One region of the Xanthobacter cornucopiae genome, then DNA from elsewhere that is predicted to be linked to it. Evidence: predicted binding sites of a transcription regulator. Region 1 holds the regulator's gene; the other holds the start of a gene.
The links. Region 1 encodes PhoB, which activates phosphate uptake and scavenging genes when phosphate is short. Its sites were predicted from a motif close to TGTCATNNANCTGTCAT; they were not measured.
Positions count from the first base shown of each region.

Region 2: V5F53_RS11895 (arsenate-mycothiol transferase ArsC) is a predicted target of PhoB. The motif match lies at 2,676-2,692, and genes of this name have one in related genera.

Region 1 covers NZ_CM195531.1:3,613,213-3,617,421, forward strand. Annotated here, with positions in the region: gene V5F53_RS15965 (GcrA family cell cycle regulator) at 536-1,072, shown strand; gene phoB (phosphate regulon transcriptional regulator PhoB) at 1,304-2,005, opposite strand; gene phoU (phosphate signaling complex protein PhoU) at 2,079-2,807, opposite strand; gene pstB (phosphate ABC transporter ATP-binding protein PstB) at 2,827-3,651, opposite strand; gene pstA (phosphate ABC transporter permease PstA) at 3,753-4,209, opposite strand, start outside.
Region 2 covers NZ_CM195531.1:2,707,128-2,711,336, forward strand. Annotated here, with positions in the region: gene V5F53_RS11880 (CbiQ family ECF transporter T component) at 1-388, opposite strand, end outside; gene V5F53_RS11885 (energy-coupling factor ABC transporter ATP-binding protein) at 385-1,137, opposite strand; gene V5F53_RS11890 (GNAT family N-acetyltransferase) at 1,278-2,042, shown strand; gene V5F53_RS11895 (arsenate-mycothiol transferase ArsC) at 2,151-2,600, opposite strand; gene V5F53_RS11900 (hypothetical protein) at 2,939-3,865, shown strand; gene V5F53_RS11905 (OmpA family protein) at 3,946-4,209, opposite strand, start outside.

The sequences.
Region 1 (4,209 bases):
CTGGTTGCGAGCCAAGGTCTCGTGGGAAAAGAGACTTCCCCCGCGCGATCGGCCCTTGGGGCGCCCCGCGTCGTGCGGGACAACCGGACACCTCGACCCAGGGACCGTCAAGATCCCTGAACAGGGGTCCGGGCAGGCGAGAATTAAAAAGGGCCGCCCCAGCGGGGGGAGCGGCCCGACGAAGATCATACTAATGATCGCGCGCGCGAGGTCAACCGATCAGAGCACCACGCCGGAAGCTCCCGCGCGAAATGGTGCAGACGGGCAACGATCTGGGGAAAACGACCGGCGAATGTTAACCGACTCTGTCGCGCCGAAAGCCCATATTGTAGCGTAGCCTCCATCGCCTACGATATCTCGTGCGATCAAGCTTCCTGGGACCTATGGGTTGTTAACCTTCCCCATGCGCGGCGCATGAGGGCTCGGGAAGGGAGTCCGGGACATCTGCGGCAGCATGGCGGTGCTGCCGGTGAGGTGTCGACGCGGCGCCGCATTGAGCCGGCGCCGGCAAGATGCGGCAAATTGGAGAAGAGCGATGAGCTGGAATGACGAGCGCGTCGAACTCTTGAAGAAGCTCTGGAGCGAAGGCCTCTCCGCGAGCCAGATTGCGAATGAACTTGGAGACATCACCCGCAACGCGGTGATCGGCAAGGTGCATCGGCTCGGCCTGTCGGGCCGGGCCAAGACGGCAACCGCGCCGACCCGCCCCCAGCAGCAGACGCGGCCCGGCGGACGTCCCGAGGCGCCCCGCGACCCGTCGCGTCCGCAGCGCCCGGCCACGCAGGGCAACACTGCGCTCGCGGCGGAATTCGACGACCTGCCGGAGGAGGCTCCCGCTCCGGCTCCGGTTCCGCAGGTGAGCGGCAATGTGGTGCCGATGGCGCAGCGTTGCACCATCATGAACCTGACCGAAAGCACCTGCCGCTGGCCCCTGGGCGAGCCCGGGACGGAGAGCTTTTACTTCTGCGGCGCGAAAAGCAATCCGGGCATGCCCTATTGCACCCAGCACGCCCGCATTGCCTACCAGCCGGTCCAGGACCGGCGGCGCGACCGGCGCCTCGCCTATCTTTGAGACCCGTCGGCTTCGGAGCGACGCAGCTGCGGCCGCGTCGCTCTGAAGGGCGGGAGGCATACCAAGACGGCCGCAGGCGACATCGCCCGCGGCCGTTTTCGTCTAGACCCTCACCGAATGGCAAAGACACCGCGCCGTCGGGGGGCCATCGCATCCGCCGGCCCGCCTCCTCGCCCAGGGCACGGAACACTCGGCGGTCCCGTCGACGGCCGCGCCCGGACGGCCGCGCCATCAATGGGCGCGTGCGAACATCTCGTTGAACGAGTAGCCCGCCCCCCGCACGGTGCGGATCGGGTCCGACTGGCGACCACGGTTGATGGCCTTGCGCAGGCGGCCGACGTGCACGTCCACCGTGCGCTCGTCGATATAGACGTCCTGGCCCCACACCCCATCCAGCAGTTGCTCCCGCGAGAACACCCGGCCGGGGCTCTGCATCAGGAATTCCAGCAAGCGGAACTCGGTCGGACCGAGATGCACCTCGCGCCCGGCCCGGTGCACCCGATGGGTCTCCCGGTCCAGCTCGATGTCGCCGGCCCGCAACAGGGTCGCCACGTGCTCGGGCTTGGCCCGCCGCAACAGGGCCCGCACCCGCGCCACCAGCTCCGGCACAGAGAACGGCTTGACCACATAATCGTCGGCGCCGGTCGCCAGACCGCGCACCCGCTCGGTCTCCTCTCCGCGTGCCGTCAGCATGATGACGGGGAGGCGCTCGGTCTCCGGCCGGGTCCGCAGGCGCCGGCACAATTCGATGCCCGACAGGCCCGGCAGCATCCAGTCGAGGATGACCAGATCCGGCACGCTCTCCCGCAGTCGCGTCTCGGCATCGTCGCCGCGCCCGACATTCTCGACCGCATAGCCCTCCGACTCCAGGTTGTACCGAAGCAGGAGGGTCAGAGGCTCCTCGTCCTCGACGATCAGAATGCGCGCCGGCACAGAACTTCACCCATGTCCCACACCCCTATCGTCGAGCCGCCGGATCGGCGGTGGCCGCTCCAGCGGCCCCGTGTCAGCCCTGTACCGTGCGGCCGGGGAAGGCCACGGTGGTATCGCTCGATGCATCGGCCTTCGGCCGGCTTTCGGGCAGCACCTGTCCGGTGACCATGTAGTATACGACCTCGGCGATGTTTGTCGCATGATCCCCCATGCGCTCGATATTCTTGGCGCAGAACAGGAGATGCGTGCACACCGAGATGTTGCGCGGATCTTCCATCATATAGGTCAGAAGCTCGCGGAACAGCGAAGTGTACATGGTGTCGATGGCGTCGTCGCGGCCCCACACGTCCAGCGCCTTGGCCTCGTTGCGGCCGGCATAGGCGTCGAGTACCTCCTTGAGCTGCTCCAGCACGAGTTCCGACATGTGCTCCACGCCGCGCACCAGCTGCTGCGGATGGTACTCGCCCTCGATGGCGATGACGCGCTTGCCGACGTTCTTGGCCAGGTCACCGATGCGCTCGATGTCGTTGGCGATGCGGATCGCGGCCACGATCTCGCGCAGGTCGGAGGCCACCGGCTGGCGCTTGGCGATGACCAGCACCGCCTTGTCCTCGATGTCCCGCTGCACCTGGTCGACAACGGCGTCGAGACCCACCACCTTCTGGGCCAGCACCGCGTCGCGCTTGATGAGGGCGGTGACGCTGTCCGCCACCAGGCGCTCGGCCTGGCCTCCCATCTCCACGACCTTGCGGCCGATTTCCTTGAGCTCGACGTCGAACGACGTCACGGTATGGTCGGGCATCTGAAGCATTCCTCTCCCCTCAGCCGAAGCGGCCGGTGATGTAATCGCGGGTCTTGATTTCCTTCGGATTGGTGAAGATCACGTCCGAAGGCGCCACTTCGATCAGTTCGCCGAGATAGAAGAAGGCGGTATTGTCGGCGCAGCGCGCCGCCTGCTGCATGTTATGGGTGACGATGACGATGGTGAAGTCGCGCTTCAGCTCGTCGATGAGGTCCTCGATCTTCGAGGTGGAGATGGGATCCAGCGCCGAGGTCGGCTCGTCGAGCAGGATCACTTCGGGCTTCACCGCGATGGTGCGAGCGATGCACAGGCGCTGCTGCTGGCCGCCGGACATGCCCAGCGCCGACGTGTGCAGGCGATCCTTGGTTTCGTCCCAGATGGCCGCCTTGCGCAGGCACCATTCGACGCGCTCGTCCATCTGCGCCTTGTTCAGCCGCTCGTGCAGCTTCACGCCGAAGGCGATGTTGTCATAGATGGACATGGGGAAGGGCGTCGGCTTCTGGAACACCATGCCGATGCGGGTGCGCACCACGGTGGAGTCCAGCTCCTTGCCGATGATGTTCACGCCATCGAACAGCACCTGCCCCTCGGCGCGCTGGCCGGGATAGAGGTCGTACATGCGGTTGAACACGCGCAGCAGCGTGGACTTGCCGCAGCCCGACGGGCCGATCATGGCGGTCACGCGCTTCTCGGGAATATCGAAATTGATGTTCTTCAGCGCATGGCCCTGGCCATAGTAGAATTGCAGGTTCTCCACCTTGAGCTTGACCGGCGCCGGCGGCGTGTCCGGCCGGGCCGCGACCGAAGTGGCGATGCTGAGGGTGGGATCGACCGCAGACGTCATCTGAGCCTCACTTGAAATTGGATGTCCCGGAGCCAGCCGGGCTGGAGATGTTCTGTGACCCGGCGCCAAGGGCGCCGGGCGGCATCGGCGGCGCGCCCAGGTCAGTGGCCGCGCGACAGCACCAGGCGCGAGGCCACGTTGAGCACCAGCACGCCCACCGTGATCAGCAGCGCGCCGGCCCAGGCCAGGGCCACCCAGTCATCGAACGGGCTGCCGGCATACTGGTAGATCGCCACCGGCAGGCTGGCCATGGGCTTGCTGAGATCCAGCGACATGGAGTTGTTGCCGAGCGAGGTGAACAGCAACGGCGCCGTTTCGCCCGCCGCACGGGCGATGGCGAGCAGCAGGCCGGTGACGATGCCGGCCCGCGCCGCCCGCCAGGTGATGAACATCACCACCTTCCACTGGGGCGCGCCGAGGGCGAAGGCGGCCTCGCGCAGGCCCACCGGCACCAGGTTCAGCATGTCCTCGGTGGTGCGCACCACCACCGGGATCACCAGGATGGCGAGCGCCAGCGCGCCGGCCCAGCCGGAGAAGCCGCCCAGCGGCACCACCAGC
Region 2 (4,209 bases), 910 kb from region 1:
GGCCGAACCGCCCGAGCGGCCGCAGCACCACCATCAGCGCGTCCATCATGTCCTGCAGGCGGGTGGAAAGGGTCACGAGGTCCGCCAGCAGCACCATCAGCAGGATGCGCAGCAGGCTCACCGCCGCCACCTCGACCGAGGCCGCCCACACCTGCAGCACGCCGATCACCGCCAGCACCGGCAGCAGCGCCCGCCAGCGCGCCAGGCGCGCCACCCCGGCCCGCCCCAGGCCGGCATAGGCCAGCACCACCGCCGCCAGCGCCGCCGCCAGCAGGAACGGGTCGTCCAGCGGCAGCAGCAGCAGGGACAGCAGCGCCAGCGCCACCAGCTTGGCCCCGGCCGGAAGCCGGTGCAGTGGGCTGGTCCCTGCCAGGTAGCCGCCGATCATCGCCGCTCCGCCGCCCGGGCCCGGGCATGCCCCTCGTACAGGGCGATCACCTCGTCCGGCGCCCCATCGGCCGCCACCCGGCCGGCCTTGAGCCACACCACCCGGTCGAAGCCGGCGAACAGGCCGAGGTCGTGGCTCGCCATGATCACCTGCTGGTCGAGGCCGGCGAGCCGCTCGGACAAGGCAATCCGGGTCGGCAGGTCCAGCGCCGAGAACGGCTCGTCGAGCAGCAGCAGGCGCGGCCCGCACGCCAGGGCTGCGAGAATGCACACCAGCTGTTTCTGGCCCTCCGACAATTCCTCCACCGCCCGGTCGCCCCAGCCGGAACAGCCGTGGGCGGCCAGCAGCCGCTCGGCGATGGCGGTGGCGACCGACCGGGACAACCCCTGCTCCAGCGGCCCGAAGGCGATCTCCTCCCCCACGGTGGGGAAGATGATCTGGTGATCCACGTTCTGGAACACGAAGCCCACCTGCGCCGGCAGCTGGCGGCGATGGCGGCGGGTGTCGAGCCCCGCCACCTCCACCGTTCCGGCATCGGGCAGGACCAGGCCGTTGAGGAGCCGCAGCAGGGTGCTCTTGCCCGACCCGTTGTCGCCGATGAGGCCGATGCGCCGCTCGCCAAGGGACAGGTCGAGGCCGCTGAACACCACCCGCGCGCCGCGCGTCACCTCCACCCCGACAAGGCGCGCGCCGCGGTCCGGAGCGGGCGGCGGGGCGGGACGGCGGGGGGAGAGGGAGGGAAACGGCATGGGGCACCTGCGACGCCCTCGATATACCGATCTCCGGCGCGCGCAAGGCCTCCGCCCCGCCATGGTGTCCCGCCGCGCGCTGGCGTATCTGATGCCCCCAGGGGCGGCGCCACCGTTGCCGCCCCCGCAACGAGATCGCCATGTCCGCCCCTCGCCCCCCCGACAGCCCCCGCCCCGACAGTCCCGCCGCCGAAGGCCCGCCGCTGGGCCCGCCGCTGGGCCCGCCGGTGGAGGGGCCGCCGGCCCGCCGCCCGGAACCGGTGCGCCTTGAGGGGCGCTTGGTGCGGGTGGTGCCGTTCGATCCCGGGCGCCATGGGGCGGAGCTGCACGCCTTGTCCCATGGGCCGGAGCGGGACGCGCTGTGGGCCTATCTGGGCGCCGCCCCGTTTGCCGATCGCGACGCCTTCGTCCGCTTCTATGCCCAGGCCGCCACCAAGGCCGATCCCCTGCTGTTCGCGCTGGAGCAGACGGCGGACGGGCGCGCCGTGGGCCACGCCACCTACATGCGGGTCGAGCCCGCCCATCGGGTGGTGGAGGTGGGCAATATCCTGTTCACGCCCGCGCTCCAGCGCCGCCCCGCCGGCACCGAGGCCATGTATCTCATGGCGCGCCACGCCTTCGAGGACCTCGGCTTCCGCCGCTACGAATGGAAGTGCAACGCCTTGAACGCCCCCTCGCGGCGCGCGGCCGAGCGGCTTGGCTTCACCTTCGAGGGGGTGTTCCGCCAGCACATGATCGTCAAGGGCCGCAACCGCGACACCGCCTGGTATGCCATGCTCGACACCGACTGGCCGCGCGCCAGGGCCGCGTTCGAGGCCTGGCTCGATCCCGCCAATTTCGACGCCGAGGGCCGCCAGCGCCGTGCCCTGGAGGATGTGCGCGCCGCCCTGCCGGTCACGCCCTGAGGACGCCTCACGTCACGGACAGCGGCCGTGGACCACCACCAGGCGAGCCACCGGCTCGCCGCGCGGGCTGTCCCGACGATCGATCAGTGGAGCTCACGGGTCCCGGCTTCAGGCGGCGGCGGGGGCCAGTTCCTGCTCCACCAGGGTCGCCACCGCCTCGCGCAGCAGCGGCAGCAGGCAGCGATAGGCACGGCGGCGCTGCTGTGCGTCGCTGACGCGCGAGACGTCCTCGAAGCCCCAGCCGCGCAGCCGCAGCGGGTGCATCCAGGGCAGGCGGCGGGCGGCACGATGCGCCTCGTCCACCAGCGCCACCACCATGTCCACCCGTGGCGCGCCCGACAGGCCGAACACCTCCACCGGCTTGGCCGACAACCCGTCGACGGCGATGCCGCAGCGCTCCAGGCAGTCGAGCGCCGCCGCGTCCACCGGCGCGGGCGCCGACATGGCCGCGCTGAAGGCCCGCACGCCGGCGTGAAGATGCGTCGTGAGGGCCTCGGCCATGAGGCTGAGCCCCGCATTGTCGCGGCACACGAAGAGAATGGACGCACGCGCGATCATGATGCCCGCTCCTGTCGCCGGCCAGGCCCAGCCCCCGGCGGCGATTCGGCCCGGGCGGGACCCTAGTCGCCCCCCTCGACGCGGGCATGACAGGCTGCCGTTGCAGAAAGGACACAGCGAAAGGAATTTCCCCACCGCGAAGCGCGGTCGCTCAGCGTCAATATATTGAAATCGATAGCTTATTTTCGCCCGCCGCCGGCCCCGGCACGATCTTCCGCCGGCTACGTTTTACACGAAACTTGCGTTATTCACAGCGAGGTTGTTCCACAAGATCAATGGGATGCTGGCGGAAGACCGATTCGCGAATGCTTCGCCCGCGGCCAGATGTGGAGGCGAGAATGGCGAAGACGGAAGTGACCGGCGCCGCGGTCAGCAAGATCGCCGCGAAGGCGCTCAAGGACCCCGGCAGCATCACCCACGACGAGATCCGGAAGCTGGCCGCGTCGTGCCTGACCCAGGCGGCGGACAGGCCCCGGGAGGAGAGGAAGGGGAAATCGGCGCCCGCGCCCACCGCGCCCATGGCCCGGCCGGTGAAGGCCGCCGCCGCCGACGCCCCGACCCCCAAGGCCGCGGCGCCGGCCAAGGCCGCCCGCGCCGAGAATGAAGGCACCACGGGTAAAGGCGCCACGGCCGGGGGCGGCGACGCGAACCTCGAACCGGCGGTTCGCACGGGCGCCGCGAAGGCGGACGACAACAGCGCCGACGCAGCGGCCGCCGCCATCCCCGCCCCGGCGCGAAAGACCGCCAAGAAGACCGCCACGAAGACCGCCACGAAGAGCCCGCCGATGGCGGCACCCGACACGGCACCGCTTCAGGAGACACCCGCGCGCGCGGCAACGACACCAGCGGACGTGCCCGCCAAGGCCACGAAGACCACGAAGGTCCCCAAGGCGGCAACGACCGCCAAGAGCGCTACTGCTACAAGCACTACTGCTACAAGCACCGCTGCTACAAGCGCCACCGCCACGGGCGCGACCGTCAAGAGCGCGACCGCCAGGGCCACGCCCGTCGCAGCGGCCCGGCCGGCGGTGAAAGCCACGGCTGAAACACCCCGGACCGCGACCAAGGCGGGCGCCAAGGCACCGACAGAGACCTCGCCCAAGGCACCCGCCAAGACCTTGCCCAGGCTCGCGCCCAAGCCCGCGAACGACAGGCCCGCGAGCGACAGGCCCGCGAGCACCACCCGGCCCGACAAGGCCTCGGCGAAGGCCCCGTCAGCGGCGCCAGCCAAAGCCGAACGGAAGACCGTGCGGAAGGGCGGATAAGACACCGGCCGCGCAGCGTCCCGCGCCCCCGCGTGGCACCGCCGGCTTGGCCGGCTGGCGGTGCCACGCGGAGCACGGGCCTATTGCGGCAGCGGGCCGGCGCGGCCGATGTTGAAGATCTGCACCCGGCGATTGATCGCCGCGTCGGGGTGCTTGGGATCCTGCAGTGCTTCCTCGCCGACGCCCACGGCCTGGATGCGGCGCGGGTCCACCCGGAAGGTGGTGGTCAGCGCCTGGGCGATGGCGTCGGCCCGCTCCTGGCTGAGCTTCAGATTGTAGTCGCGGGTGCCGGTGGCGTCGGTATTGCCCACCACCAGGAATTTGTAGCCCAGCAGCACCGGATT